3 regions of the Streptomyces sp. NPDC001796 genome follow, and region 3 is predicted to be linked to each of the others. Evidence: riboswitches for the same ligand, from Rfam matches in the RefSeq annotation. Region 3 holds a riboswitch; each other region holds the start of a gene.
What was found. Region 3 has a riboswitch for S-adenosylmethionine ahead of ACFYZE_RS21715 (amino acid ABC transporter permease). Riboswitches for the same ligand answer to the same signal wherever they lie in the genome.
Positions count from the first base shown of each region.

Region 1 (9,563 bases), on a different contig from region 3:
CCGCGCCCACCCCGACGCGGTCCCCGCCCTCGCGGCCCTCGCCCCGAAGGTCGCCTCCGTCGCGGTCGTCACCGGCCGCCCCGCCGGCGTCGCCGTCCGCCACGGCGGCTTCGCGGGCGTCCCCGGACTCGACCACCTCGTCGTCCTCGGCCACTACGGCGCCGAACGCTGGGACGCCCGAACCGGCACCGTCACCGCCCCGGCCCCCCACCCCGGAGTCGCCGCCGTCCGCGCCGAACTCCCCGGCTACCTCGACGAGATCGGCGCCTGGCGCGGCACCTGGATCGAGGAGAAGGGCCGCGCCGTCGCCGTCCACACCCGCCGTGCCGAGGACCCGCAGGCCGCCTTCGAGGCCCTGCGTGAACCCCTCGCCGACCTCGCCGCCCGCCACGGCCTGATCGTCGAGCCCGGCCGCATGGTCCTGGAACTGCGCCCGCCGGGCATGGACAAGGGGGTGGCCCTGTCGGAGTACGTCCGGGAGACCGGCGCCGAAGCGGTCCTGTACGCGGGCGACGACCTCGGCGACCTCCCCGCCTTCGCCGCCGTGGACAAACTCCGCTCCGACGGCGTCTGCGGCCTCCTCGTCTGCAGCGGCAGCGACGAGGTCACGGAACTCGCGAAGAGGGCGGACCTGGTGGTCGACGGCCCGCAGGGGGTCGTCCGCCTTCTGCGGTCACTGTCACGAAGGCTGAGCTGAGGCGCGCCCGAAGGCGCGCCCCTGCGGGAAACACCCACCGGCCCGCACCCGGAACTAGACCCTCAAACCTCCAGCGCAGCCAACTGATCCAGGAACCAGCGGGCCGGCGGAAGCGCCGTGGCCTGCGCAGCGAGCCGCTTCGAGCGCTCCGCCCGCTCACCCGCCGGCATCGACAACGCCTCGTGCAAGGCCTCCGCCGTCCCCCGGATGTCGTACGGATTGACCGTCACCGCGTCCTCGCCCAGCTCCTCGTACGCCCCTGCCTCCCGCGACAGCACCAGCGCGCACCCCTGGTCCGACAGCACCGGAACCTCCTTGGCGACGAGGTTCATGCCGTCCCGGATGGGGTTCACCAGGGCCACGTCGGCGAGCCGGTACGCGGCGAGAGAGCGCGCGAAGTCGTCCTTGACGTGCATCTCGACCGGGGTCCAGCCCGGCGTCCCGTACCTTTCGTTGATCTCCGCGGCCACCCGCTGGACCTCCGCCGTGTACTCCCGGTAGACGGCCAGGTCCTGGCGGGACGGGTACGCGAACGCCACGTGGACCACCCGTTCGCGCCACTCCGGACGGGACTCCAGCAGCTCCTCGTACGCCAGCAGACCCCGCACGATGTTCTTGGACAGCTCCGTCCGGTCCACCCGCACGATCACCTTGCGGGGGCGGCCGTCGGGGCCGGTGCCGATCTGCTCCCGCAGGATCGCCATCCGTTCGTCCACATCCGGCCGGTGCGCCCGCTCGCGCAGGAAGTCCGCGTCCGCGCCCAGGCCGTGCACGCCGATCCGGGTGTTCCCCAGCCCGCCGACGAGCGCCTCGCAGCACCCGGCGAAGGCGTCCGCCCACCGCTGGGTGAGGAAGCCGAGCCGGTCGGCGCCCAGCATGCCGCGCAGCACCTGACCGGCGATGTCGTCCGGAAGCATCCGGAAGTAGTCCACCGGTGCCCACGGCGTGTGCGAGAAGTGACCGATCCGCAGGTCCGGCCGCAACTGCCGCAGCATCCCAGGGACCAGCGTCAGGTGGTAGTCCTGCACCGCGACCGCCGCCCCCTCGGCCGCCTCCTCGGCCAGCGCCTCGGCGAACGCGCGGTTGTAGGCCTCGTACGACGTCCACGCGTGCCGGAACTCCCTGCCGAAGACGGGCTCGAGCGGCGTCTGGTACAGCATGTGGTGGACGAACCACAGCACCGAGTTCGCGATGCCGTTGTACGCCTCGGAGAACACCGTCGCGTCGATGTCGAGCATCCGGACCCGCCGGCCGCCGGTGTGGGCCGGATCCAGTGCGCCACCCGTGCGGCGTACGGCCTCGCGGTCGCCGTCGTTCAGGGCCGCGCACACCCAGACCGCGTCCGCGTCGGAGCCGATCGCCGACAGGCCGGACACCAGGCCGCCTCCGCCACGTTTGGCGGTGAGCTGCCCGGAGTCGTCCAGCGCGTACGAGACGGGGCCGCGGTTGGAGGCGACGAGGATGCGGGCGCCGTGCGCATGCTGCGTGGAAGCCATGCCACGAAACCTAGCCCGCGCCGAAAACGCTCAAACGTACGGTTCGGCCGTATGCGGAGCCGTGTCCGTCACGTCCGGGCGTCCGGCTGCACACGGTTCAGGCCACCTTTCGTTCCATGTACTCCGCGATCTCCGCCATCGGCGGCCTCTCCTCCGTGTCCACCCAGTAGGTCCGGGGCTCGAAGCCGTCCGCCCCCCGTTCGAACTGCGTGAGGGCCGGGCGGACCAGATGGCCGCGGGCCAGGCGGAGCTGGGCCGTACGGTAGATCGCGGCGGCCATGCGGCCGAGCGCCTGCCCGTCCTGGTGGCGGTGCTTGCGCACGCCGACGTCGACCTGGGCCAGCGCGTCCAGGCCCACCAGGTGCAGCGCGTCCACCAGCATGCCGAGCTCGACGCCGTACCCGACCGGGAAGGGAAGCCGTTCCAGCAGGGAACGGCGGGCCGCGTACTCGCCGCCGAGCGGCTGGACGAACCCGGCGAGCTGCGGCCAGTGCATGTTGAGCAGCGGGCGGGCCACCAGTTCCGTGACGCGGCCGCCCTGTCCGGCCGTCCTGCCGGAGGCGAGCGAATCGAACTCAGTGCCGAGCGGCCGGTCGTACATCGCCTTCACCAGGTCCACGTCCGGGTCGGTGAGCAGCGGGCCCACGATCCCGGTCACGAAGTCCGAGGAGAACTCCCTCAGGTCCGCGTCGACGAAGCAGACGATGTCCCCGCCGGTGACGAGCAGGGAGCGCCACAGCACCTCGCCCTTGCCGGGCACGGCCGGTATGCGCGGCAGGATCGTGTCGCGGTGCACCACTCTCGCGCCGGCCGCGGCGGCGACCTGGGACGTGCGGTCGGTGGAGCCGGAGTCGACGACGACGATCTCGTCGACCAGCGGGACCTGCCGCACGAGGTCGTGGCGGATGACGGAGACGATCTCGCCGACCGTCTCCTCCTCGTTGAGCGCGGGCAGCACGACGCTGACCGAGGAGCCCGAGGCTCGCTTCGCGGCCATGATCTGGTGGAGCGGGCGGTCGGTGACGGACCAGGAGCGGGTGCTCAGCCAGCGCTCGACTTCTTCCAGCACAGTCTGCGGCTCCTCACGTTCGTACGGGGTGGGGGGTGAGTCGGGGACGGTCGAATGTCTCTCTTGTGATCCATCTCGCGGTTCGGACGACTATCTCAACTCTCCCGGCCGTCGGTTACAGTCTTGAACAGCGCCGGTGACCATCGCATGTCGGGGTCCGCCTCGGTCCGTCGTCGGCGAAACAACCACATACAGCTCATCCAGAGGGGCAGAGGGACACGGCCCGGTGAAGCCCCGGCAACCCTCCAGTCGGCTCTCGTCTTCGCAGGCGGGGCTCCCGGCTAGGGAAGGTGCCAATTCCGTCTCACGGCGAGATGCGTCGTGAGGAAGATGAGGAGAAAGGGCCTCGCCTGACATGGCTGTGCAGACAGTTGCAAGCACCACCGACTCCGTGAACCTCGGCCCCGCCGCGGCCCTGTCCTGCCGCGAGTGCGGCCACCGCGTGCCGCTCGGTCCGGTCTTCGCCTGTGAGGAGTGTTTCGGCCCGCTGGAGGTCGCCTACGACTTCTCCGGCTACGACACCGAGGAGCTGCGGAAGCGTATCGAGGCGGGCCCCGCGAACATCTGGCGCTATGCGCCGCTGCTGCCGGTCCCGGCGGACGTCGCCGACAAGCCGAACCTCAACCCGGGCTGGACCAAGCTCGTCAAGGCCGACAACCTGGCGCGCGAGCTGGGCGTCACCGGCGGGTTGTATGTGAAGGACGACTCCGGTAACCCGACGCACTCCTTCAAGGACCGCGTGGTCGCCCAGGCACTCGAGGCGGCGCGCGTCTTCGGCTTCACCACCCTGTCCTGCTCCTCCACCGGTAACCTCGCGGGCGCGGTCGGCGCCGCTGCGGCCCGTGCCGGCTTCCGCTCCTGCGTGTTCATCCCGCACGACCTGGAGCAGGGCAAGGTCGTCATGGCCGCGATCTACGGCGGCGAGCTCGTCGGCATCGAGGGCAACTACGACGACGTGAACCGCTTCTGCTCCGAGCTGATCGGCGACCCGGCGGGCGAGGGCTGGGGCTTCGTCAACGTCAACCTGCGGCCGTACTACGCGGAGGGTTCCAAGACCCTGGCGTACGAGATCGCGGAGCAGCTCGGCTGGGAGCTGCCGGACCAGATCGTGGTGCCGATCGCCTCCGGCTCGCAGCTGACGAAGATCGACAAGGGTCTGCAGGAGCTGATCAAGCTCGGGCTCGTCGAGGACAAGCCGTACAAGATCTTCGGTGCGCAGGCCGAGGGCTGCTCGCCGGTGTCGGTGGCGTACAAGGCGGGCCACGACGTGGTGCGGCCGCAGAAGCCGAACACCATCGCCAAGTCGCTGGCGATCGGCAACCCGGCCGACGGCCCGTACGTCCTGGACATCGCCCGCCGCACGGGCGGCGCCGTGGAGGACGTGACGGACGAGCAGATCGTGGACGCCATCAAGCTGCTGGCGCGCACCGAGGGCATCTTCGCCGAGACGGCGGGCGGCGTGACCGTCGGTGTCACGCGCAAGCTGATCGAGAACGGCGTCCTCGACCCGGCGAAGACGACGGTCGTCCTCAACACCGGGGACGGTCTGAAGACGCTGGACGCGGTGGCCGACACGGGGCTGACCGTGACGATCCGTCCTACCCTCGAGTCCTTCCGCGAGGCCGGTCTCGTCTGACCTCCTCCCGCCACAACCCAGCAGCCGTACCCCGACCGGAGGTCATCCCCCCATGAGCGTCAACGTCCGCATCCCCACCATCCTGCGCACCTACACGGGCGGCCGGGCCGAGGTCACCGCCGAGGGCGCGACCCTCGCCGAGGTCATCGCCGATCTGGAGAAGAACCACACCGGCATCGCCGCACGCGTCCTGGACGACCAGGGCAAGCTGCGCCGCTTCGTCAACGTCTACGTGAACGACGACGACGTCCGCTTCGAGCAGGGCCTTCAGACCGCCACCCCGGACGGCGCGGGCGTCTCCATCATCCCCGCGGTCGCGGGCGGCTGACGGTCCCTCGAACGCAGGATCCTTACCCTCGGTAACGCAGGTAACCGAGAGTTCATCGAATTGCCCTCTCCGTGAGAGAAACGGAGGGGGCAATTCTGCATGGTTGAGCGCGGTAGAGTTGGGGAACGGCGCTCCCGGGCTCCCCTTCCGGATCCGCGATCACCTGCCGCGTGCCCGACAAGAAGCAGCCAAAGTGTGCAGGGTTTTTGCGCCATTCATTCCCTTTGCCCGGCCCGACTTGCCCTGAATTCGGGTGAATTCTCCGTATATTCCCGACCGGTCGGACCCCGAATTCTCGTCCGATTGACCTGTTGCAGACGGCAGTTGGACAGATACATTCAGCCGCGGTCGACGCGTTCCGGCGCACGCCCCCAACCGTTGGGGGGTGAGGTCTGACCCGGATCCGCGAAGTGTGGATCTGTGCAAGGGCCAGTAATAGGGGAGTTAGGCATGGCTCAGGGCACCGTCAAGTGGTTCAACGCGGAGAAGGGGTACGGCTTCATCGCGGTCGACGGTGGTGCGGACGTCTTCGTCCACTACAGCGCGATCCAGATGGACGGCTACCGCACCCTTGAAGAGGGCCAGCGGGTCGAGTTCGAGATCTCGCAGGGTCAGAAGGGCCCGCAGGCGGACATGGTCCGCGTGACCGCCTGATACAACGCGCCGACGACTGAACTGTTCGACGTGTCGAGGGGCCCGCATCCCGTCCGGGATGCGGGCCCCTCGGTCGTGTCCGGGGTACGGGCCCTCGGCCGTGTCCGGTCACGGCTTCTCCAGGGGGCGCGCGGCAGCGTCCACCTGCGGATCATGCTCCCGAGTTCACCTTCCGATACCCCGGAGCGGCTTGCACTCGGCAGGGGCGAGTGCTAATCATTGGCGTTAGCACTCTGAAGGTGAGAGTGACAACAGAAGGACCGGGTCGGTGAGGCCGCGGGCCGGGTGGGGCAAGGAACCTCCGGCCGGGGCCGTCCGTCGCGGGCGCGGGCGCGGTCCGAAGTAATCACCCCCAGTCCTGGAGGGACCACTTCACATGGCCAAGATCATCGCGTTCGACGAGGAGGCGCGGCGCGGCCTCGAGCGCGGCATGAACCAGCTCGCGGACGCCGTCAAGGTGACCCTCGGCCCCAAGGGCCGCAACGTCGTCCTCGAGAAGAAGTGGGGCGCCCCCACGATCACCAACGACGGTGTCTCCATCGCCAAGGAGATCGAGCTCGAGGACCCGTACGAGAAGATCGGCGCCGAGCTGGTCAAGGAAGTCGCCAAGAAGACGGACGACGTCGCCGGTGACGGTACGACCACGGCGACCGTGCTCGCCCAGGCGCTGGTCCGCGAGGGTCTGCGCAACGTGGCCGCCGGTGCGAACCCGATGGCCCTGAAGCGCGGCATCGAGAAGGCCGTCGAGGCCGTCTCCGCCTCGCTGCTCGAGCAGGCCAAGGACGTCGAGACCAAGGAGCAGATCGCCTCCACGGCCTCCATCTCCGCCGCCGACACCCAGATCGGCGAGCTGATCGCCGAGGCCATGGACAAGGTCGGCAAGGAAGGCGTCATCACCGTCGAGGAGTCGCAGACCTTCGGTCTCGAGCTGGAGCTCACCGAGGGCATGCGCTTCGACAAGGGCTACATCTCGGCGTACTTCGCCACCGACATGGAGCGTATGGAGGCCGTCCTCGACGACCCGTACATCCTGATCGCCAACTCCAAGATCTCCTCGGTCAAGGACCTGCTCCCGCTGCTGGAGAAGGTCATGCAGTCCGGCAAGCCGCTGCTGATCATCGCCGAGGACGTCGAGGGCGAGGCCCTGTCGACCCTGGTCGTCAACAAGATCCGCGGCACCTTCAAGTCCGTCGCCGTCAAGGCCCCGGGCTTCGGTGACCGCCGCAAGGCCATGCTCGGCGACATCGCCATCCTCACGGGCGGCGAGGTCATCTCCGAGGAGGTCGGCCTCAAGCTGGAGAACGCGACCCTGGACCTCCTGGGCCGCGCCCGCAAGGTCGTCATCACCAAGGACGAGACCACCATCGTCGACGGCGCCGGCTCCGCCGACCAGGTCTCGGGCCGCGTCAACCAGATCCGCGCCGAGATCGAGAACAGCGACTCCGACTACGACCGCGAGAAGCTGCAGGAGCGTCTGGCGAAGCTGGCCGGCGGCGTGGCCGTCATCAAGGCCGGTGCCGCGACCGAGGTGGAGCTCAAGGAGCGCAAGCACCGCATCGAGGACGCCGTCCGCAACGCGAAGGCGGCCGTCGAGGAGGGCATCGTCGCCGGTGGTGGCGTGGCTCTGGTCCAGGCGGCGCAGACCTCCTTCGAGAAGCTGGACCTCGAGGGCGACGAGGCCGTCGGCGCCGAGATCGTCCGCAAGGCCCTGACCGCCCCGCTGACCCAGATCGCCGTCAACGCCGGCCTCGAGGGCGGCGTCGTGGTGGAGAAGGTCCGCAACCTCACCCCGGGCCACGGCCTGAACGCCGCGACCGGTGAGTACGTGGACATGATCGCCGAGGGCATCATCGACCCGGCGAAGGTGACCCGTTCCGCGCTGCAGAACGCCGCCTCCATCGCCGCGCTGTTCCTCACCACCGAGGCCGTCATCGCCGACAAGCCGGAGAAGGCCGCCGCGCCCGCCGGTGGCGGCATGCCGGGCGGTGACATGGACTTCTGATCCTTCCGAGGATCGGTACCAGTCCTTCCGTACGAGGGCGGCACTCCCTGTCTGTGGCAGGGGGTGCCGCCCTCGGGCGTGTCCGGGATCACTCGGGTGCCCCGACCGGCCGGGAATGTGGGGCAGCGCATAGGCGGTTGCTTCAGAAGCTGCAACAATGCGCGCGCACATACCAGTCGGTTAACACAGCGATCCCCGAGGAGCCCCTCCCGTGACCGTCACCACGCCCGCCTCCCGCGCGGCCCAGATCCTGTCCCGCCCGATCGCGCTGGGTGGCCTCACCGTCCCGAACCGGATCGTGATGGCGCCGATGACCCGCATGTTCTCCCCGGGCGGCATTCCCGGTGAGGACGTGCGCTCCTACTACGCCCGCCGCGCCGCCGCCGGCGTCGGGCTGATCGTCACCGAGGGCACCTACGTCGGCCACGAGTCGGCCGGCCAGAGCGACCGCGTCCCGCGCTTCCACGGCGAGGAGCAGCTCGCGGGCTGGGCCAAGGTCGCCGAGGACGTGCACGCCGCCGGTGGCACGATCGTCCCGCAGCTCTGGCACATCGGCATGGTCCGCAAGCAGGGCGAGCCCCCCTTCGCGGACGCGCCCGCCGTCGGACCGTCCGGCCTCGTCACCGCCGGCGCCGAGCCGACCGGCAAGGCGATGACCCAGCAGGACCTGGACGACGTCATCGACGCTTTCGCCCAGGCCGCCGCGGACGCCGAGCGCATCGGCTTCGACGGCGTGGAGATCCACGGCGCCCACGGCTACCTCGTCGACCAGTTCCTTTGGGCGGGCACCAACCGCCGCACGGACGCGTACGGCGGCGACCCGGTGGCCCGCACCAAGTTCGCGGCCGAGATCGTCGCGGCGGTCCGCGAGCGGGTGTCCCCCGACTTCCCGGTGCTCTTCCGCTACTCGCAGTGGAAGCAGCAGGACTACACCGCCCGGCTCGCCGAGAGCCCCGAGGAGCTGGAGGCGATCCTCACGCCGCTCGCCGCGGCGGGTGTGGACGCCTTCCACGCCTCCACGCGCCGCTACTGGCTGCCCGAGTTCGAGGGCTCGGACCTCAACCTCGCCGGCTGGACGAAGAAGCTCACCGGCAAGCCGACGATCACGGTGGGTTCGGTGGGCCTGGACGGCGACTTCCTCCGCGCGTTCCAGGGCGAGGGCGCCCCGGTCAAGACCCTCGACAACCTTCTGGACCGACTGGAGTCGGAGGAGTTCGACCTGGTGGCGGTGGGTCGGGCGCTGCTCCAGGACCCGGAGTGGGCGAAGAAGGTCCTCCAGGGCCGCTTCGACGAGCTGGGCGCGTATGACGCGGCGGCGCTGAAGACCCTGCACTGACGAACGGGGAGTACGGACGGCCCCTCGCCCTTCGGGGCGGGGGGCCGTCCTCATGGGCGGTCGCTGCGTGGGGGGTTCGGCGGGAATTCGCTTGCTTAAGTCAATCAATGGGCATAAGGTTGCCTAAGTCAAGCAGACCCCATGCCCGACGGAGGCAGCTTCTTCGAGCTGCGCGTCGCGGAGCCGCTGGTGGACCTGCGCACCACCGCCCGCCGCCAGGTGCTGGTGACGAACCTCGCCTCCATCGCGATCGGCTTCGCGATGTTCGCGATGTCGCTGGTCCTGCCCCAGCTCCTGCAGCTGCCCACGGCGACCGGCTACGGCCTCGGCAAGTCCCTGCTCACC
Region 1 is NZ_JBIAUC010000023.1:38,784-48,346, forward strand. Features, by position in the region: gene otsB (trehalose-phosphatase) at 1-697, shown strand, start outside; gene ACFYZE_RS31360 (trehalose-6-phosphate synthase) at 760-2,193, opposite strand; gene ACFYZE_RS31365 (glucosyl-3-phosphoglycerate synthase) at 2,291-3,262, opposite strand; SAM riboswitch class I at 3,456-3,599, shown strand; gene thrC (threonine synthase) at 3,618-4,898, shown strand; gene ACFYZE_RS31375 (MoaD/ThiS family protein) at 4,951-5,226, shown strand; gene ACFYZE_RS31380 (cold-shock protein) at 5,677-5,880, shown strand; gene groL (chaperonin GroEL) at 6,257-7,882, shown strand; gene ACFYZE_RS31390 (NADH:flavin oxidoreductase) at 8,094-9,218, shown strand; partial or broken gene ACFYZE_RS31395 (MFS transporter) at 9,378-9,563, shown strand, end outside.
Region 1: it holds a riboswitch for S-adenosylmethionine, as region 3 does, so the genes downstream of both, thrC (threonine synthase) here and ACFYZE_RS21715 (amino acid ABC transporter permease) in region 3, are expected to answer to the same signal.

Region 2 (9,563 bases), on a different contig from region 3:
CCGAGCCTGGTGGGCGTGGGTGCCGCGGCCGTCGACTTCCAGGTCGGCACCGGGCGTATGCCCGCCGCCACCTCGCAGGGCGCCCAGGTGCCGCGGAAGAAGCCGATCTACAACCAGACCCAGATCGACCAGCTCGCGGCGTACATCTCGTCCCTCGGCGCCGGCCCGGCGATCCCGACGAAGAACGACTACAGCCCGGAAGGCGCCGACATCGCCAAGGGCGGTGAGCTCTTCCGTACGAACTGCGCGCAGTGCCACAACTTCACCGGTGAGGGCGGCGCGCTGACGCACGGCAAGTTCGCCCCGAGCCTCGAGGGTGTCGACCCCAAGCACATCTACGAGGCCATGCAGACCGGCCCGCAGAACATGCCGTCCTTCCCGGACACCACGCTGTCGCAGCAGAACAAGAAGGACATCATCGCGTACCTGAACGCGGTCAACGGCGACCAGACCGAGAACCCCGGCGGTCTCAAGCTGGGCGGTCTCGGCCCGGTCTCCGAGGGCCTGTTCGCCTGGATCTTCGGCCTCGGCGCGCTGATCGTCGTCGCCGTCTGGGTCGCCGCTCGGACCGCAAAGGCCAAGAAGTCATGAGTAGCCACGACATTCCAGAAGAGAACCTGCCCGCTGAGCAGGACACCGAGTCCGGTGCGGTAGCCGTCGCGGACGAGGAGAACCCGTTCGCCGACCCGGGGCTGCCGCCCCACGAGCACCGCATCCAGGACATCGACGAGCGGGCCGCCAAGCGCTCCGAGCGCACGGTCGCCCTGCTGTTCACCGTGTCGATGCTGGCCACCCTCGGCTTCATCGCCTCGTACGTCGGGATCCCGAACGACAAGTCGATCTACGTCTTCCCGATCGGGCACATCAGCGCGATGAACTTCGCGCTGGGCCTGACGCTCGGCGTGGCGCTGTTCACGATCGGCGCGGGCGCGGTCCACTGGGCCCGCACCCTGATGTCCGACGTGGAGATCGCCGACGAGCGTCACCCGGTCGAGGCGTCCCCCGAGGTCAAGGCCAAGGTCATGGCCGACTTCCGGCAGGGCGCCAAGGAGTCGGTGATCGGCCGCCGCAAGCTGATCCGCACCACGATGCTCGGCGCGCTGGCCATGTTCCCGCTCTCCGGCCTCTTCCTGCTGCGCGACCTGGGCCCGCTGCCCGGGACGAAGCTGCGCCACACCATGTGGTCCAAGGGCAAGCTCCTCGTCAACATGAACACGAACCAGCCGCTGCGTCCCTCGGACGTCCAGGTCGGTTCGCTCACCTTCGCCAAGCCCGAGGGCCTGGAGGAGACCAGCGAGGACTTCCAGGTGGAGATCGCCAAGGCGGCGCTGATGATCGTCCGGCTGCAGCCGGAGAACATCAAGGACAAGAAGGAACTCGAGTGGTCCCACGAGGGCATCGTGGCCTACTCGAAGATCTGCACCCACGTGGGTTGTCCGATCTCCCTGTACGAGCAGCAGACGCACCACGTCCTCTGCCCGTGCCACCAGTCCACCTTCGACCTCTCCGACGGTGCCCGGGTCATCTTCGGCCCGGCCGGTCACGCCCTGCCGCAGCTGCGCATCGGCGTCAACGCGGACGGTTACCTCGAAGCGCTCGGCGACTTCGAGGAGCCCGTCGGTCCTGCCTTCTGGGAGCGCGGATGAGCACTACATCGAGCAACGGGTCCGCGTCGCGCGGACGGGCACCGGCCGGCGAGCGCGTCGCCGACTGGGCCGACGGACGCCTGGGCATCTACACCCTGGCGAAGTCCAACATGCGGAAGATCTTCCCCGACCACTGGTCGTTCATGTTGGGCGAGGTCTGCCTCTACAGCTTCCTCATCATCATCCTCACGGGTGTCTACCTGACCCTGTTCTTCCACCCCTCGATGAACGAGGTGGTGTACCACGGCAGTTACGTGCCGCTTCAGGGTCAGCTGATGAGCGAGGCGTTCAACTCGACGCTGCACATCAGCTTCGACGTCCGCGGCGGTCTGCTGGTCCGTCAGATCCACCACTGGGCGGCGCTGATCTTCCTCGCCGGCATGTTCGTGCACATGATGCGCGTCTTCTTCACCGGCGCGTTCCGCAAGCCGCGTGAGATCAACTGGGTGTTCGGCTTCCTGCTGTTCGTCCTCGGCATGTTCACCGGCTTCACCGGTTACTCGCTCCCGGACGACCTGCTCTCCGGCACCGGTGTCCGCTTCATGGAGGGCGCGATCCTGTCCGTGCCGATCGTCGGCACGTACCTGTCGTTCTTCCTCTTCGGCGGCCAGTTCCCGGGCGGCGACTTCGTGGCCCGGTTCTACTCGATCCACATCCTGCTGCTGCCGGGCATCATGCTCGGCCTGGTGGTGGGCCACCTGATCCTGGTCGTCTACCACAAGCACACGCAGTTCGCGGGCCCCGGCAAGACGAACACCAACGTCGTCGGCATGCCGCTGATGCCGGTGTACATGGCCAAGGCCGGAGGCTTCTTCTTCCTGGTCTTCGGCGTCATCGCGGCCATCGCGGCGATCGCCACCATCAACCCGATCTGGGCCATCGGCCCCTACCGTCCGGACCAGGTGTCCACGGGCGCCCAGCCCGACTGGTACATGGGCTTCTCCGAGGGCCTGATCCGCACGATGCCGGGCTGGGAGATCAACTTCGCGGGCCACACGCTCGTCCTGGGCGTGTTCGTCCCGCTGGTGATCTTCCCGCTGGTCCTGGTCGCGATCGCGGTCTACCCGTTCATCGAGTCCTGGGTCACCGGCGACAAGCGCGAGCACCACATCCTGGACCGCCCGCGCAACGCTCCGACGCGCACCGCGTTCGGTGCCGCCTGGATCTCGTGGTACTTCGTACTGCTGGTCGGTGGTGGCAACGACCTGTGGGCCACCCACTTCCACCTGTCGATCAACGCGATCACCTGGTTCGTCCGCGTCGCCTTCTTCGTGGTGCCGGTCCTCGTGTTCATCGTCACCAAGCGGATCTGCCTCGGCCTGCAGCGCCGGGACCGCGACAAGGTGCTGCACGGCCGCGAGTCGGGCATCATCAAGCGGCTGCCGCACGGTGAGTTCATCGAGGTCCACGAGCCGCTCAGCCAGGAGCAGCTGCACACGCTCACGGCGCACGAGCAGTACAAGCCGGCCGAACTCGGCCCGACGGTCGACGAGAACGGCGTCGAGCGGAAGATCAAGGGCTCCGCGAAGCTGCGCGCCAAGCTCAGCAACGCGTACTACGGGGAGAACAACCAGATCCCCAAGCCCACGGTCGAGGAGTACAAGGAGATCACGAGCGGCCACGGCCACCACTGATCGCTGCACGCCACGCCACGGTGGAGGGCCCCGTCCGGTGTTCGGACGGGGCCCTTCGCCATGCTCCCGGCTGGATAGGGTGGACCTGTTCGAGACTCGCGTCCCGTAGTCCGGGACACCGACCCAGGAGCGGCTTATGAGCGCTGTGCACCCCGCTGGAGGCGACACCGCGGCGGGCCGTTCCTGGCCCCAGGTGCTGAACGGGCTCCTCGAGGGCCGCGACCAGAGCGCGGACGACACGGCCTGGGCGATGGACCGCATCATGCGCGGCGAGGCGACGGACGCGCAGATCGCCGGGTTCGTGGTGGCGCTGCGGGCCAAGGGCGAGACCGTCGAGGAGATCACCGGTGTGGTCCGGGCGATGTACGAGCACGCCAACGTGATCGAGGTGTCGGGCCGCACGGTCGACATCGTCGGCACGGGCGGCGACGGCGCGAAGACGGTGAACATCTCCACGATGTCGGCGCTGGTGGTGGCCGGCACGGGGGCCAAGGTCGTCAAGCACGGAAACCGCGCGGCCTCGTCGGCGTCGGGCTCGTCGGACGTCCTGGAGAAGCTGGGCGTCAACCTCGACCTCACGCCCCAGCGGGTGGCGCAGGTCGCGGAGGAGGCGGGCATCACCTTCTGTTTCGCGGTGAAGTTCCACCCCGCGCTGCGCCATGTCGCCGCCGCGCGCGGTCAGCTGGGTATCCGGACCGTCTTCAACGCCCTCGGCCCGCTGACCAACCCGGCGAAGGTGAAGGCCCAGGCGGTCGGCGTCGCAGACCCGCGACTGGCGCCGATGATCGCGGGGGTGCTCGCCGAGCGCGGCAACTCCTCCCTGGTGTTCCGCGGCGACGACGGCCTCGACGAGCTGACGACGACTGCCACGTCCCACGTCTGGATCGTCCGCGACGGCAAGGTCACCGAGGAGACCTTCGACCCGCGCGACGCCGGTATCGAACTGGTCCCGGTGGAGGCCCTGCGCGGCGGCGACCCGTCCCACAACGCCGAGGTCGCCCGCCGCCTCCTCGACGGGGAGACGGGCCCGGTACGGGACGCCGTCCTGCTGAACTCGGCAGCGGCCCTGGTGGCGCTGGAGCCGGGTGACGGCCCGCTGGCGGACCAGCTCCGCACCGGCATGGCCAAGGCCGCCGAGTCGATCGACTCGGGAGCGGCCAAGCGCGCCCTGGAGCGGTGGGTGGCCGCCAGCAACGCCTGACTCCTGGCAGGCCCGCGGAAAAGGCCAGGTCAGGCTGGCTGGAGTACAGTGAGACAAAGGCAGCTCCTCCCCCCGCGGGCCGCAAGGAGGCTGGGCATGATCCATTCAGCCGATATCCGCGAGTGGCGCAACCGGGACGTGATCGACGCCAAGGGCCGCAAGATCGGGTCCCTGGAGGCGGTGTACGTCGACACCACCACCGACACGCCCGCCATGGCCACCGTCCGCACCGGGATGGTGACCCGGCAGAGGCTCGTCTTCGTCCCCATCGACGAGGCGACGGTGGGACCCGGATACGTCCAGGTGGCCCACTCCAAGGGGCAGGTACGCAAGGCGCCGTCCATCGGCGTGGACGACGTGCTGCCGATCGAGCGGGAAGAAGAGATCTTCAAACACTACGACAGGGCCTATGAGCCCGGCGCCGACCGCGGACGCCGCCTCGCGCGCCGCTGATCCCCGGGCCGAAGGAAGTGGTCACCATGGCGGTCTTCCTGTTCCTGATCCTCGCGGCGGTCGCCCTCGGCATCATCGGCGCGGTCGCGAAGGGGCTGTTCTACCTCCTGATCATCGGCATAGTGGTGTTCCTGGCCAGTCTCGTCCTGTTCGGCATGCGCTGGGGGCGGCACTCGAAGCACCACCTGGTTCGGTGACGCACCGGGACGGGTCCGCCCGTCCCGGTATACGGACAGAAGTTGCGAGCAGCTGATCACTTGCCGTAACTTCCACATCAGGTCATGAGCGACAGTCATTCGGCCCCGGCCGACTGTCCGGCAACCCTCCGTCCGTGGCGGGGTGCCCCGGGTGAAGACCAGGTCGCAGGCAGCGAGGTCTGCGGCAAGCGCGGACCCCTCGTTCCTTCCAGGGGTCCTGGTCGTTCGAGGGAGCCTTCCGTGAGCAAGCGAATGCGCTAGGGCCGCAGAGCCCCGCCTCCGCACACCCTTTTCTCCTTTCACCTTCTCCGTGCCGTGGATACCGTTGCGCCCTTGCGCGCCTCCGGCACCGGTGAGTCTCGCCTGCCCTACGGGAGTACACCCATGTCCGTCTCCACCCTTGCCGCCGACCAGTCCGTCTGTGCCCCGCTGCCCGTTCTGGGCCGTGATGTCACCGTCCCGCTCGTCACCGGCGGCGACGTCACCTACGCCGCGCTCGACTACGCGGCCAGCGCCCCCGCGCTGCAGCGCGTCTGGGACGACGTGGCGGCGTACGCCCCTTACTACGGCAGCGTCCACCGCGGCGCCGGCTACCTCTCCCAGCTGTCCACCGACCTGTTCGAGAACGCCCGCCGCACGGTCGCCGACTTCCTCGACTGCCGCGACACCGACCAGGTGGTCTTCACCCGCTCCACCACCGACTCGCTCAACCTCCTCGCAGCCGCCCTCCCGGCCGACTGCCAGGTCTTCGTCTTCGAGACCGAGCACCACGCCTCCCTGCTGCCGTGGCGGGACGCCCGGGTCACCTACCTCGACGCCCCGAGCAGCCCCCGGCAGGCCGTCGAGACCCTGGAGCGCGCCCTCGCCGACCGCGAACCCCACGGCCCGGCCCTGGTCTGCGTCACCGGCGCCTCCAACGTCACCGGCGAGCTGTGGCCGGTGCGCGAGCTGGCGGCGGCAGCCCACGCGCACGGCGCCCGCATCGTCCTGGACGCCGCCCAGCTCGCCCCGCACCACCCGGTGTCCGTCAAGGACCTCGACGTGGACTGGGTCGCTTTCTCCGGCCACAAGCTCTACGCCCCCTTCGGCTCCGGCGTCCTGGCCGGCCGCGCCGACTGGCTGCGCCAGGCCGAGCCGTACCTCGCGGGCGGCGGCGCCAGCCGCAAGGTCACACGCAGGACGGACGGGGGAGTGGACGTGGAGTGGCACGACACGGCGGCCCGCCACGAGGCCGGCTCCCCGAACGTGATCGGCGCCTACGCCATCGCCTCCGCCTGCAAGGCCCTCACCGAGGCCGGCTTCGACACCCTGGTCGCCCGGGAGCAGCACCTGATCCGCAAGGTCAGGGAGGGCCTCGCCGACGTTCGCGAGGTCAGGGTCCTCTCCCTCTTCGGCGACGACTCCCCCCGCGTCGGCGTGATCTCCTTCGTCGTCGAGGGCTGGAACAGCTCCCACTTCGCCGCCGCTCTCTCCGCCGAGTACGGCATCGGCGTCCGCGACGGCCTGTTCTGCGCCCACCCGCTGATCCGCACCCTGCTCGGCAGCGACCCCCAGACCCAGGGCGAGTGCGGCGCCCCCGAGGCGGCGCCCGGAGAGAAGTCCCTCAACGCGATCCGGGTGAGCTTCGGCGCCGGCACCCCCGACGAGCATGTGGAGCGCTTCGTCAACGCGGTGAAGGAACTGGTGAGCGACGGCGCGCGGTGGCAGTACCGCACGGAGAACGGCCGCTGCGTCCCGGCGGTCTGAACTGGCAGGGCCGGTGAGGCGGTGTTCAGCGGATCGGGCGGATCAGGAGTCCAGCCCGATCGCGAACGCCGCCTCCAGGTCGTGCTGGGAGTACGTACGGAACGCCACGTGGGTGTCCGTCGCCTCCACCCCCGGGATCTTGCTGATCCGCCCGGGGATGACGTCCGCCAGTTCCTCGTGCTCCTTCACCCGCACCATGGCGATCAGGTCGTACGTCCCCGTGACGGAGAAGACCTCGCTGACGGAATCCAGCGAGGCGATGCTCTCCGCGATCTCGGGGATCCGGTCCACGCTGGTCTTGATGAGCACGATCGCGGTGATCACGGCTGCTGTTCTCCCTCGGGGGCCTCGGCTGGTGGCTTCACCCTACTCGTAGGCGTGTAGCGCACCCACGCGTAGAGGAACCCCAGCGAGAACCCCACCAGGTGGGCCAGGTAGGCCACCCCGGGCCCCTGCGCGGCCCGGCCCGCCGCCATCCACTGCAGGGACGCCCAGAACGGCAGCACCACCCAGGCCGGGAACCTCAGCGGCAGGAAGAACAGGAACGGGAAGAGACTGGTCACCCGCGCCTTGGGGAAGAGGAACAGGAACGCACCCAGGACCGCGGAGATCGCCCCGGACGCTCCGACCAGCGTCTGCGCCGACGCGGCGTTGGCCGCCGCGTACCCCAGCAGCGCCAGACAGCCGCAGCCCAGGTAGAACAGGGCGAACTCCACATGCCCCATCCGCTCCTCGGCCATGGCCCCGAAGACGTAGAGGAAGAGCATGTTGCCCAGCAGATGCACCCAGCTGCCGTGCACGAACAGCGCGGTCGCGGGCGTCAGCGCCGCCCGCGGGGCCCCGCTGAACAGCTCCGCCGGCACCACGCCCCAGCGGGCGAAGTAGGCCCGCTGAGCGGCGAGCAGCGCGTCCCCGGTCCCGTAGGCCGGACTCAGCCCCGCGGCCGGTCCGACGACGAAGAGCGCACAGCACAGGACGATCAGCCCGTACGTCACCGGCGCCGACTGTCCGCGCAGCGCTCCCACGGCCGACCTGGTCCAGGTGCTGATCATGGTACAGAGCATGGCGTAACCGGACCGATCCGCACAGAGTGCCTCGCCGCCGTGGAACGGGCGGGCGGCGGGTACTCGCCAGGCCGTAGGGTTACGAGCCACACGCTCCAGGGAAACTGGCGCATCACGGAGACTGGAAGAAGGAAGAGCACCCACGATGACGGTTCCCCTGCCGACGGAGACGACCCGCTGGCGCTGCACCCTCTGTGGCAACCTCACCCGTTTCGACGTGACCCGCTCGTCGAAGGTCGTCGAGTACGTGCACCTCGATCTGGCCGGGGAGCCGAAGGTCGAGGAGCGCGAGGTGGTCAGTGAGACCATCGAGTCGGTCCGTTGCCGCTGGTGCAACGCGGCCGACCAGGTGGAACTCGTGGACAGGCCGGGCGCCGGCTCCTGAGGGAGGCGGCCCCGCAGGGCGTATGGGGTGAAGGATGGCTGAGACCAAAGGCGGGGAGCCGGTCGACGGCACCGCTGAGGTGCTCGACCGTCCGCTGCCCGACGGCGTGCGCCGCCGGGTCGTGCAGATCGTGTCCGACGGTTTCGGCGGGCTGACCCTCGCCGAACTGCCCGCACAGCTGCGGCAGTACGCCCGGTTCACCCCGACCCGCCGGGCCAAGTTCGCCGGCAACGCCATGGCGGCGGCCGTGGAGACCGACGCGCTGTTCCGGCAGCGCATCGCCGAGAAGCTCAGAGAGGCCCAGCCGGAGCTCGCCGGCGCCCTGGACTCCGGCTCCCCGCCCCCGGCCGCGGACCCGCTCGACGTGGCGGCCGCGGCCTATGTGCTGCGCCCGGCGGGCTGGGTGAAGCTGGTGACCGCCGCCGGCGAGGAGGCCCAGCGCGTCGACGCCGAGCGCGCCGACGAGGAGAGCCGGGCCGAGCTGGAGCGGCTGCGCGCGGAGCTGGCGGCCGCGCGCGAGCACACCCGCACCGAGACCGAGCGGTTGCGGACGGAGCTGGACGCGGCCCGCAAGGAAGCCGACTCGCTTCACCGCAAACTGCGAGCCGCCCTCAGCGACGTCAGACGCGGCGAGGCCGCCCTGCGCAAGGCCCAGGGCGAGATCGAGGCGGTGCGCGCCGAAGGGCAGGTCCAGCTCTCCGCCGCCGAGAGCGAGACCCGGCGGCTCAAGGCGCGTCTGAGCGAGGCGGAGGCCACCGTGGAGGCCACTCGCAGGGCGGCGCGCGAGGGGCGCAGCGTCGAGGACATGCGGGTACGGCTGTTGCTCGACACCCTGCTCGACGCGGCCCAGGGGCTGCGCCGTGAACTGGCGCTGCCACCGGTCTCCGTGCGGCCGGCGGAGACCGTGGACGCGGTCGAACCGGGACGAATGACCCCGAAGGACATCGCCGCCCGTGCGCTGTCCGAGAACGATCCCGCGATCCTCGACCAGTTGCTCGCACTGCCCCAGGTGCACCTGGTCGTCGACGGTTACAACGTCACCAAGACCGGCTATCCGCAGATGCCGCTGGAGAAGCAGCGCCTGAGGCTCCTCGGCCAGCTCTCCCAACTCGCCGCGCAGACCGGCGCCGAGGTCACCTGTGTCTTCGACGGGGCGGAACTGGCCGCACCGGTGCTGCTCGCTCCGCCGCGCGGGGTGCGGGTGCTGTTCTCCAAACCGGGCGTCACGGCCGACGAG
Region 2 is NZ_JBIAUC010000001.1:581,418-590,980, forward strand. Features, by position in the region: gene ACFYZE_RS02570 (c-type cytochrome) at 1-591, shown strand, start outside; gene ACFYZE_RS02575 (Rieske 2Fe-2S domain-containing protein) at 588-1,646, shown strand; gene ACFYZE_RS02580 (cytochrome bc complex cytochrome b subunit) at 1,643-3,280, shown strand; gene trpD (anthranilate phosphoribosyltransferase) at 3,417-4,481, shown strand; gene ACFYZE_RS02590 (PRC-barrel domain-containing protein) at 4,578-4,934, shown strand; gene ACFYZE_RS02595 (hypothetical protein) at 4,961-5,131, shown strand; SAM riboswitch class IV at 5,212-5,328, shown strand; gene ACFYZE_RS02600 (aminotransferase class V-fold PLP-dependent enzyme) at 5,516-6,877, shown strand; gene ACFYZE_RS02605 (Lrp/AsnC family transcriptional regulator) at 6,920-7,201, opposite strand; gene ACFYZE_RS02610 (rhomboid family intramembrane serine protease) at 7,198-7,929, opposite strand; gene ACFYZE_RS02615 (hypothetical protein) at 8,087-8,326, shown strand; gene ACFYZE_RS02620 (NYN domain-containing protein) at 8,361-9,563, shown strand, end outside.
Region 2: it holds a riboswitch for S-adenosylmethionine, as region 3 does, so the genes downstream of both, ACFYZE_RS02600 (aminotransferase class V-fold PLP-dependent enzyme) here and ACFYZE_RS21715 (amino acid ABC transporter permease) in region 3, are expected to answer to the same signal.

Region 3 (9,563 bases):
AGTGGCGATCGCCTTGGAGATATGGAACGGCTCCGTGTGGGTGGCCACCACGGTCGGCACCAGCCCTATGTGCCGGGTCAGTGGCGCGACACGGGAGGCGATGAGCACGGCGTCCAGGCGTCCGCGCACCTGGTCGGTGCGCTCGTCCGGGTCGAGGAAGTCGGAGGACTGGGGTCCGAGCCCGTCCTCGATGGTCACGAAGTCGAGCAGACCGCCTTCGGCCTCGGCGATCAGGTCGGCCCAGTATCCGGCCGTGAACAGGTCCCGGGGCCGGGCCACGGGCTCGCGCCAGGAGGCGGGATGCCAGCCGGTGCCGTCCAGGGCGACGGCAAGGTGCAGGGGGGAAGGGGAAGTCGAGGACACGAGTGGGTGCCTTCCTGAAGTCCGTACAGGAACGCCGGCCGGGGTGAGCGGGCGCGGCGGAGGGCGGGCGCAGCGAGACGGGGGGTACCCCCGGCCGAGGGCTGGGGACGGTCAGGAGCAACAGAGCGCGCCGGCCACGCGCAGCAGATCGATGTGGGCCCGGGAGTGCAGAAGCGGACGGCGGGACGGGGTCAGGACGCGGGCGTGCACGGTACGGGTCACGTCCTGCACCTCCGTCCGTACGGCCGTCGTGGCGCGCAGCTCGTCGTCAACGACAACAGCCCGGCTCCGCCGTCTGTTCCGCACTCCGGGAATCCCTTCGGTCAGGAGTTGTCGAGCGGCAGCCCGGGCGGGTTGACCTCGGACTTGGCGACGGCCTCGTTGGACAGGTTCCAGGCGGCCAGCCACTTGGCGTACTGGCCGTTCTGGATCAGGTGGTTGACGGCGTCGGCGAGCGGCTTCGCGAGCCCGCTGTCCTTCTTCGCGGTCGCCGCGATCAGGCCCTGCAGGGACTCGCCGGCGCCGGAGAACTCGCCCGCGTTGCGGGTCGCCTGGGGCGTGTTCGCGACCTGCCTGATGTGGTAGGCGATACCGGGGTTGGGGCCGAAGTAGGCGTCGATCTTGCCGCTGGACAGCGCCAGGTAGGTGCCGTTGCGGTCCGGGTAGTACTTGACGGTGAGCTGCTTGCCCTCCTTGGCCAGCTTGGCCTTCCACTCCAGGAGGATCTTCTCCTGGTTGGTGCCGGAGCCGACGGATACGGTCCTGCCGGCGAGGTTCTCGTAGGTGCCGCCGAAGTTCCAGGTGCTCTTCTTCGGCACCTCGAAGGCCAGGTTGTCCTGCCGGTAGGAGGCGAACTCGTACTTCTTCTTGCGCTCCTCGGTGTCGGTGACGTTGGAGAAGGCCACGTCGACCTTGCCGCTGTCGATGCCGACGAACAGGTTCTCCCAGGTGAAGTTCTTCAGCACGGGCTCGAGGCCGAGGGTGGCGGCGACCAGGCGGCCGAAGTCGGGTTCGGCGCCGGTGAGGGTCTTCTGGTCGCTGCCCACGTACGCCAGCGGTGCGAAGCCGGAGGGCAGGGCGCCGATGCCGATCTCCAGCTTGCCGCTCTTGCGGATGGCGTCGGGCAGTTCGGCGTTGAGGGACTTCACCTCGGACACCTTGAGGGCGGTCTGCGTGGCGGCGCCGTTGGAGAGCTGGCCCACGGTGACCGTGCCGGAGGATGCGCTGTCCGTGCTGGTGGCGGCGTCGCTCTCGCCCCCGCACGCGGCGAGTCCGGCGGCGAGGGAGGCGACGGCGGTGCCTGCGGTGAGGCCGCGCAGGAGTCGGGTGCGGAGACCGGTGGTGGGCATGGTTGTCCTTGTTCTGTGAGCGGTGGCGTTGGTGGCGTTGGGGGGAGGTCGTGAGAGGAGTGCGGGACCGGCGGGTTCAGAGCACCTTGCTCAGGAAGTCCCGGGTCCGCTCGTGCCGCGGGTTGTCCAGGACCTGGGCGGGCGGCCCCTGTTCGACGATCCGGCCGTCGTCCATGAAGATCACCCGGTCGGCGCATTCGCGGGCGAAGCCGATCTCGTGGGTGACGATGACCAGCGTGGTGCCGCCGCCGGCCAGGTCCTTGATGACGGCCAGCACCTCGCCGACGAGTTCGGGGTCGAGGGCGGAGGTGGGTTCGTCGAAGAGGATGACGCCGGGCCGCAGGGCGAGCGCGCGGGCGATGGCGACGCGCTGCTGCTGGCCGCCGGACAGCTGCCGCGGGTAGGAGCCGGTCTTGTCGGCGAGTCCGACCCGGCCGAGCAGGTCGAGGGCCAGGTCCCGGGCCTCCTGCTTGGTCAGCTTGCCGGTCGCCACCGGCGCCGCTGTCACGTTCTCCAGCACGGTCAGGTGCGGGAAGAGGTTGAAGTTCTGGAACACGAACCCGATGCGGCTGCGCTGCCCCAGGATGACCCGCTCGCTCAGCTCCTTGAGGTGGTCTCCGTGCCGGCGCACGCCGATGGGTTCGCCGCCCACGCTGACATAGCCGCGGTCGGGCTTCTCCAGGTGGTTGATCACCCGCAGCAGCGTGGACTTGCCGGAGCCGGACGGACCGAGGATCACGGTCACCTCGCCAGGCCGTACGGTCAACTCCACGCCGTGCAGCACCTGGTGGGTGCCGAACGCCTTGTGCACGTCGTGCACCTGGATGGCGGCGGGGCGGGTCTGAAGCGTGTCGGTGGTCATACGGCGGCCTCCCTGCGCGCACGGGCCCGCAGCTCGGCGAGACCGGTGCGGAGCTTCTGCAACGGGGTCGGCGGCAGCGCGCGGGTGGCACCGCGGGCGTAGTACCGCTCGACGTAGAACTGGACGACGGACACCAGGCTCGTCAGGATCAGGTACCAGACGGTGACGACCAGCAGCAGCGGCACGATGTCGCCCGGGTAGGTGCTGCCCATGGTCTGCGCGGAGCCGAACAGGTCGAGCAGCGACACGTAGAACACCAGTGAGGTGCTCTTGATCAGGCCGATCAGCTGGTTGACGTAGTTCGGGGTGATGGACCTGAGAGCCTGCGGAAAAACGATCCGCCTGAACTGGTGGCCCTTCGGCAGACCGAGCGCGGCGGCCGCCTCGTGCTGGCCCTGGTCGACCGAGAGGATGCCGCCACGGACCACCTCCGCCGCGTACGCCGCCTCGTTGAGGCTCAGCCCGACGACGGCGACGACCATGTCGGTGGCGAGCTTGGACTCGTCGAAGCTGAAGAAGGCCGGGCCGAAGGGCACGCCGACGCTCAGCGTCTTGTACAGGGCGCTGAAGTTGTACAAGAAGATCAGCACCACGATCAGCGGTATGGAGCGCAGCGCCCATACGTACGTCCAGCTGACCGCGCGCAGGACCGGGCTCTTCGAGAGCCGGGCCAGTGCGAGCACGATTCCGCCGATCAGGCCCAACACGGCGCTGAGTGCGGTGACTTCGAGCGTGATGAGCAGCCCGTCGAGGATCGTGGGGCGCAGGAACCAGTAGGCGAAGCGGTTCCACTGGTAGAACGGGTTGGACACCAGGCCGTGGACGAACTGGGCCACGAGGACCAGCACGATCGCCGTGGCGATCCAGCGGCCCGGCCGGCGCAGGGGCAGTACCCGCTGGGCCGCGGGGGGCGTGGCCGCGATGTCTTCGTCTGGTGGCGCCGGGGCGAGGGACACGGCGGCTCCGGGGGGTTCACTCATGACAGGCTCCAGCGGAGTCGGACGCCCCGGGCGGCGCGCCACGGCACCGCCCGGCGGCGCGGGCCGCGGCGTGACGAGGCTGGTGAAGCGTGAGTGCACCGGGGACGGGACGGGACGAGGGCACACCGCGGCGGCGGTGAGCGTCAGGGATTCAGAACGCCGTCAGCCGTGACAGCGGGCAGAGCCCGGGGCGGTACACAGTGCGCTGCTGACGCGGAGCAGGTCGACGGAACGGTTGGCGCACAGCAGGACGCAGCCGGGGAGCCGCACCGCGGCTGTCCTCGAGGCTGCGTACATCACTGTCTCCGTCGTTCTTCCGGCCCGGGGGGCCAAGCGCTTACCGAAACGTCGTCCGGTCGGGTCGTCACCTGGGGCACCCCACCGCGGTGCGAGGGTTGCCGGTCAGCCAGCCAGGGCTTGTCGCTGACGCTCATGACCTTTCTGGCCGTAAGTCAATACAGGCGCCACAGGCAATGTCAACGTGCGTCCAGCAGGTGATACGTGCTCAGCGACGCCGTTCTCCCTCTCAACCGGTCCAGTCGGCGGCGGCGTTGGGGACGTGCGAGGCCCAGTCCAGGATCTGCACCGCGGCGCCCGCGGCCTCCAGTCCCCGACAGTGCGCGTGATGCCGCCGGGCGATGCCGGCGTGGTCGAGGTGCGGGCCGAAGGCCGGGTGCGCGGCCAGCCGGCGGGCGTACGCCCACAGGTGCGGGTGGTCGGCGATGCGGTGCACGGCGGCGGCGTCCAGGTGCCAGCGGTGCACGGTGTCGAGTTGCACCAGGCTCACCCACAACTCCACGTCCGCTGCGGTGAGCCGGTCACCGAGCAGGTACTCCTGACGGGCGAGCCGTCCGTCCAGCGACCGCAGGGTGCACAGCAGCGAGGTGAGCGCGGCGTCCCGTTCCTCCGTGCCGGCGTCGACCCGTCCGGCGCGCTGGGCGGCCCCGTCGATGCCCTGCTCGCACAGCCGCTGGACGCCCTCGATCTCGGCGTTCGACCCCAGCGGATACAACGCGGGGTGGCCGGTGCCGAAGTGCCGCGCCAGGTCGCGCATGATGTCCGGAGCGTGGGTGCTGACGATCCGGCCCGACCAGTCGTCGCTGAGCACCGGTGCCAGGGCGGCTCCGGGGTAGCGGTGGGCACTGGCCTCGTACAGCGGACGCAGCGCGGAGTACTCGCCGCCGGGTCCGTCGGGCACCGCGGGCAGCAGGGTGACGGGACAGACGTCCTCGAGGCCGAGCAGGCTGTGCGTGATGGCTATCCGCAGACAGTGCGGACACGCAAGGGACAGGTGGAGACGGTAGCGGCGCGGCACGGCGTAGTGGCCGCTGCGCGCGTCGCAGCCGATCCGGCCGCGGAAGGCGGGGACCGGCTGTGCGGACGGGAGTGCGGTCAGGGCATGGGCGGACATGTCTCTCCCGGGGTTCTGGGACGCGAGGGTGCGGGGGTGTGGCCCACGGGCAGGCGGCGCTCCCCGGCGCGAACGGCGCGAGGTGGCGGGGGCCGGGGGCGGGGCGTGGCTCCGCCGGTTCAGCGCCGGGGGCTGCTCGCGCTGCAGACGCGCAGCAGATCGATGTGACGGCGGGAGGTCAGCAGGAGGGACTGCCGGCGCGCGCGGTGAACACGGCTGATGACCGGCCTCAGGCACCCCATGTTTCCCTACCTGTCCACTAGGAAATCTCCTCTGAAGTGTCGATCCGGCTCAGGCGCACGTCAAGGGGGGTGTCCGGGAAGGCGGTGAAGGCGGGGTTTCCGACGCCGGCAAGGCCTAGCGCTTGCGCTTCGTCGTCTTCGTGGCCTTCGACCGCTTGGCGGCCTTTCCCACTCGGGCGGCCTTCGGCCGGGCCGTCGGGGAGTACGGCTTGGGCACGCCCGCGGCACCCAGGGCCGCGAACTCCCGGTTGGCCTCGGTCTGGCGGCGAACGGCGTCCGGCAGGTCCGGCATGGCCAGCAGCAGGTCGCACGCACGCAGGGAGCCGGCGTGGTCACCCACATGGAAGGCCGCGATCGAGAACTCGAAGAGCAGACCCCAGCGGTACACCCAGGGCTTGGTGAACAGGTCGTCCGGTTCCGGTCGGCCCACGACGGCACCGAGGATGGAGTACGCGATGTGGTGACGGCCCTGGACGCGCAGCCGCGAGGCCAGTTCGTAGCAGGCCTCCAAGCGCCGGGGGCGCGACTCCCAGGCCCGGGAGAACGCGTCCATCGCACCGGCCCAGTCGTCCATCTTCTCGGCCCTGAGGATGCCGGCCTCCAGCAGCGAGCAGTACACCTCCTCGGGCCGGCCACCCATCGCGGCACGCCGCTCGTACAGCGCGATCGCTTCTTCCGTGTGGCCCAGCTCGCGCTCGATCCCGGCCAGGGAGAAGACGGTCAGCGCGTCGGAGGAGTCACCTTCGAGTTCACGGCGCAGCAGGCGCGCGTCGCGCTCGAGCTTGCCGCTGCGGCAGCCGCCGTCGGCGCGGTCCTCGATGACGAGCGCGTCGAGGACCTCCTCGACGTCGGGCTCGTCGGCGCGGGGCTCGTGGGCGACGCCTTCGTAACGCCACAGCCAGTCGCCCCGCATGAGGTGCTTGAAGCGGTGCGGGGCGCCCGGGACGTCATGGCGCAGCAGGTACGAACCCGCCGTCAGGTGCGGCAGCGGGGCGTCCTGGCGCATGACATGGTCGGCGTCGAGGGTGAGGATGTAGTCGGCCTTGCCGCGGGCGTGCCGGATGTTCCGCGTCCGGTTGTGGCCCAAGTCGATCCAGGGTTCTTCGAGGAGTTCGCCGGGGATGCCGTCGAGCATCGTGCGGACGAGGTCCTGGGTGCCGTCTGTCGAACCGGTGTCGGAGATCACCCAGGTGTCGATCAGGTGGCGTACGGAGCCGAGGCACCGCTCGATCACGCCCGCCTCGTTCTTGACGATCATGCAGAGGCAGATGGTCTGCTTGCTCACGGCCTCACCGGTCTCGGGATGACGATGTCCTGATGGAGAGGCGGTCAATGTGACACAGGCCGGTTCCACTCCCACCCATCCACGCGGAGGGCGGGACGCAACGGCGCCCGATTGGCCGCGCACCGCGAAGCGCTGGGAATCCTCATCGTTCAATGGTCATCGCCTCATCAAGGCACCCCGCTTAGACCGATTTGCTGATGTGTGTGCGTGTTTTGGGCGAGAAGTCGCAATTGTTTGTTTTGCCTGGGCCAAGCTCACTCTCGGATTCGGGGACCTGCCCGAAGAGGTTGACACAAGGAGCACACACATGAGTCCTGAGTACAGGACGACATCGCTGCTCGGGCCGCTGGCGCGAGACAGGTTCAAAAAGGCCGGCATGATCGCCTCGCTCGCGATGGTGATGGCCACCGGCGTGGCCGCCCCCGCCGCCCTGGCCTCGCAGAACGCCCACGCGCACAGGACCGTGTCGTCCGGCGGCGACAAGTGCGACGACGACAACCACCGCGCGGTCGGGATCGGGGGCGACCACGACAAGGACAAGGACAAGAACAAGGAGAAGAACAAGTGCCGCGGCGCGACGGGGGCGACGGGGGCCACCGGTGCGACGGGTGCCACCGGTGCGACGGGTGGCACAGGTGGTAAGGGTGGCACGGGTGCCACGGGTGGTACAGGTGCCACCGGTGGTACAGGTGCCACGGGTGGCACGGGTGCCGCGGGTCCGTGCATCGACATCGACGCGGTGCAGGAGACCGGCAACTTCGACCTCCGAGCCGCGCTGACCCCCGACGGACGGACGTTCGCGGGAATTCGTAGCGACACCGGCATGCCGCCTGTGACCGGCGCCTTCGTGTGGACCGACCTCAGCACCCCCAACCACGCGAACTACCCGAAGAACGCGTGCGCCGTGTCCATCAACGAGCACGGCGCGTCCGCATCGGACAACCACCCGGTCCGCATCGATGTCATCACCACTGCCGGGACGGTGTTCGAGACCACGTGTACCGTCGTCCCGTCCGGACCCTCGCTCGACTGCGACGACAACCCCTGGGTCCAGTTGACCACGCCCGCCTAGGCTCAGCTTGGTCAAACGGGCCCCGCCCTGCCTGAGCCGCCCTCCTGTGAGCACCCCGGGGGGCGGCTCCGGCTGTGGCAACTCATGCACCAGAAGCCCCAAAACAATGGCAAAGGCCTCTGCGGAAACATGAGTTCCCCATGTCATCGTGCGTGCCATGAGCACTGAGCACCTCCTTGATGACCGGTCCGACTTCCACGCCCATCCCCGCATACGCCGGACGGCGAACAAGGTCCCGGAAGTCACCGTCTACTTCTGGATCATCAAGGTTCTGACCACCGGAATGGGCGAGACCGCCTCCGACTACCTGGCCCGACTGCTCGGCCCGATCCCCGCGGTCGGCCTCGGTGCCCTCGCCCTGCTCGGGTCACTGGTCCTGCAGTTCGCGGTGCGCCGGTACGTGGCCTGGGTCTACTGGACCGCCATCGTCATGGTCAGTGTGTTCGGCACGATGGCCGCCGACGTCCTGCACGTGGGTCTCGGCGTCCCCTACACCCTCTCGACGCCGCTGTTCCTGGTGGCGCTGGCCGCCGTCTTCGCCCTGTGGTACGCGAGCGAGCGGACCCTGTCCATCCACAGCATCTCCACGCGGCGCCGTGAGACGTTCTACTGGGCTGCCGTGCTGGCCACGTTCGCGCTCGGCACGGCCGCGGGCGACCTGAGCGCCACGATCGGCCTCGGCTACCTGGGGTCCGTCGTCCTGTACGCCGTGGCGATCTGTGTGCCGGCGGTCGCCCACCGCGGGGGTCTGCTCGGCCCGGTGGTCGCGTTCTGGTCCGCGTACGTCATCACCCGCCCGCTCGGTGCGTCGATCGCCGACTGGATGGCCCTGCCTCACAAGCGCGGCGGGCTGGACTGGGGTCTGGGCCCGGTCACCCTGTCGTGGACGGTCGCGATCCTCGGCTTCGTGGCCTACCTGGCGGTCTCGCGACGCGACGTCGGGAGCGAGTCGGCCGCAGTGTGACATGGCACCGCCCCGCCTGCCGCTGGTGCGGTCAGGCGGGGCGACGTCGTGTCGGTGGCAGGTTCAGCCGTCCGCCCCCGCCGGGGTCGTGGTGGTCTTGAAGCCCTCGGTCTTGTTGGCCTGGACGGCGAACTCGTTGGTGAACGTCTTGCTGAGGTCCACCGACCCCTTCACGTTGCCGACCAGTTGCTCCGTGGCCAGGGAGGTCTTCGGACCGCCGGCCGGCATGATGCCGTCCGGGAGGAACTGACCCTTGTCCTGGGTCAGGGCCTGGATGTAGTCGGCCTTGGTGACCAGCTGGTTCTGCACGAACGACGCCGGCAGCTTGTTCGCGATGTCGGCCGCGCTGTGCGTGTTGATCCAGTGCATGGTGGCGACGAGCGCGTCGACGACCTTCTGCACGGTGTCCTTGTGCGAGTTCACCCAGTCGGTGCGGGCGAGCACACTGGCCGCGGGGTAGGCGCCGCCCATCGCCGCCGTGGCGCCCTGCGTGGTGGCCAGGTCGATCGCCGAGGCGCCGACGCCCTTCTTCTCGATCGCGGCGACCGTGGGCTGCGTCGTCATGACGCAGTCGACCTTGCCGTTCTGCAGCGCGGCGATCGCGGTGGAACCGGCGCCGACCCCGATCCGGTGGAACTCGCCGGTCTTGACGCCCTTCTTGGCGGCCAGGAACTGGGTGAGGGTGTCGGTGCCCGAACCCAGGTCGGTGACGCCGAGGGTCTTGCCCTTGAAGTCGGCGGCCGAGGTGACACCCGACTTCGTGGTGCACATCTCCCGTTCGCCCGGCGCGCCGGACAGCTGGACGACGTCCTCGACCGCCTTGCCCTTCGCCTGGAACTCGATCGTGTGGTTGTACCAGGCGCCGGCCATGTCCACCTGGCCCGAGGCCATGGCCTCCTCGGCGCCGACACCGCCGTCCTGCTCGGTGCTCAGCACGACGTCGACGCCGTACTTCTTGTAGAAGCCGAGGTTCTGGGCGAGCTGGTAGGGCAGGTAGATCTGCTTGTCGATGCCGCCGACCATGAGCTTCACCGT
Region 3 is NZ_JBIAUC010000010.1:141,169-150,731, forward strand. Features, by position in the region: gene ACFYZE_RS21695 (LLM class flavin-dependent oxidoreductase) at 1-363, opposite strand, end outside; gene ACFYZE_RS21700 (putative leader peptide) at 475-585, opposite strand; gene ACFYZE_RS21705 (transporter substrate-binding domain-containing protein) at 687-1,712, opposite strand; gene ACFYZE_RS21710 (amino acid ABC transporter ATP-binding protein) at 1,789-2,574, opposite strand; gene ACFYZE_RS21715 (amino acid ABC transporter permease) at 2,571-3,554, opposite strand; SAM riboswitch class IV at 3,883-3,992, opposite strand; gene ACFYZE_RS21720 (glutathione S-transferase C-terminal domain-containing protein) at 4,081-4,965, opposite strand; gene ACFYZE_RS21725 (glycosyltransferase) at 5,323-6,492, opposite strand; gene ACFYZE_RS21730 (hypothetical protein) at 6,800-7,564, shown strand; gene ACFYZE_RS21735 (hypothetical protein) at 7,722-8,528, shown strand; gene ACFYZE_RS21740 (ABC transporter substrate-binding protein) at 8,592-9,563, opposite strand, start outside.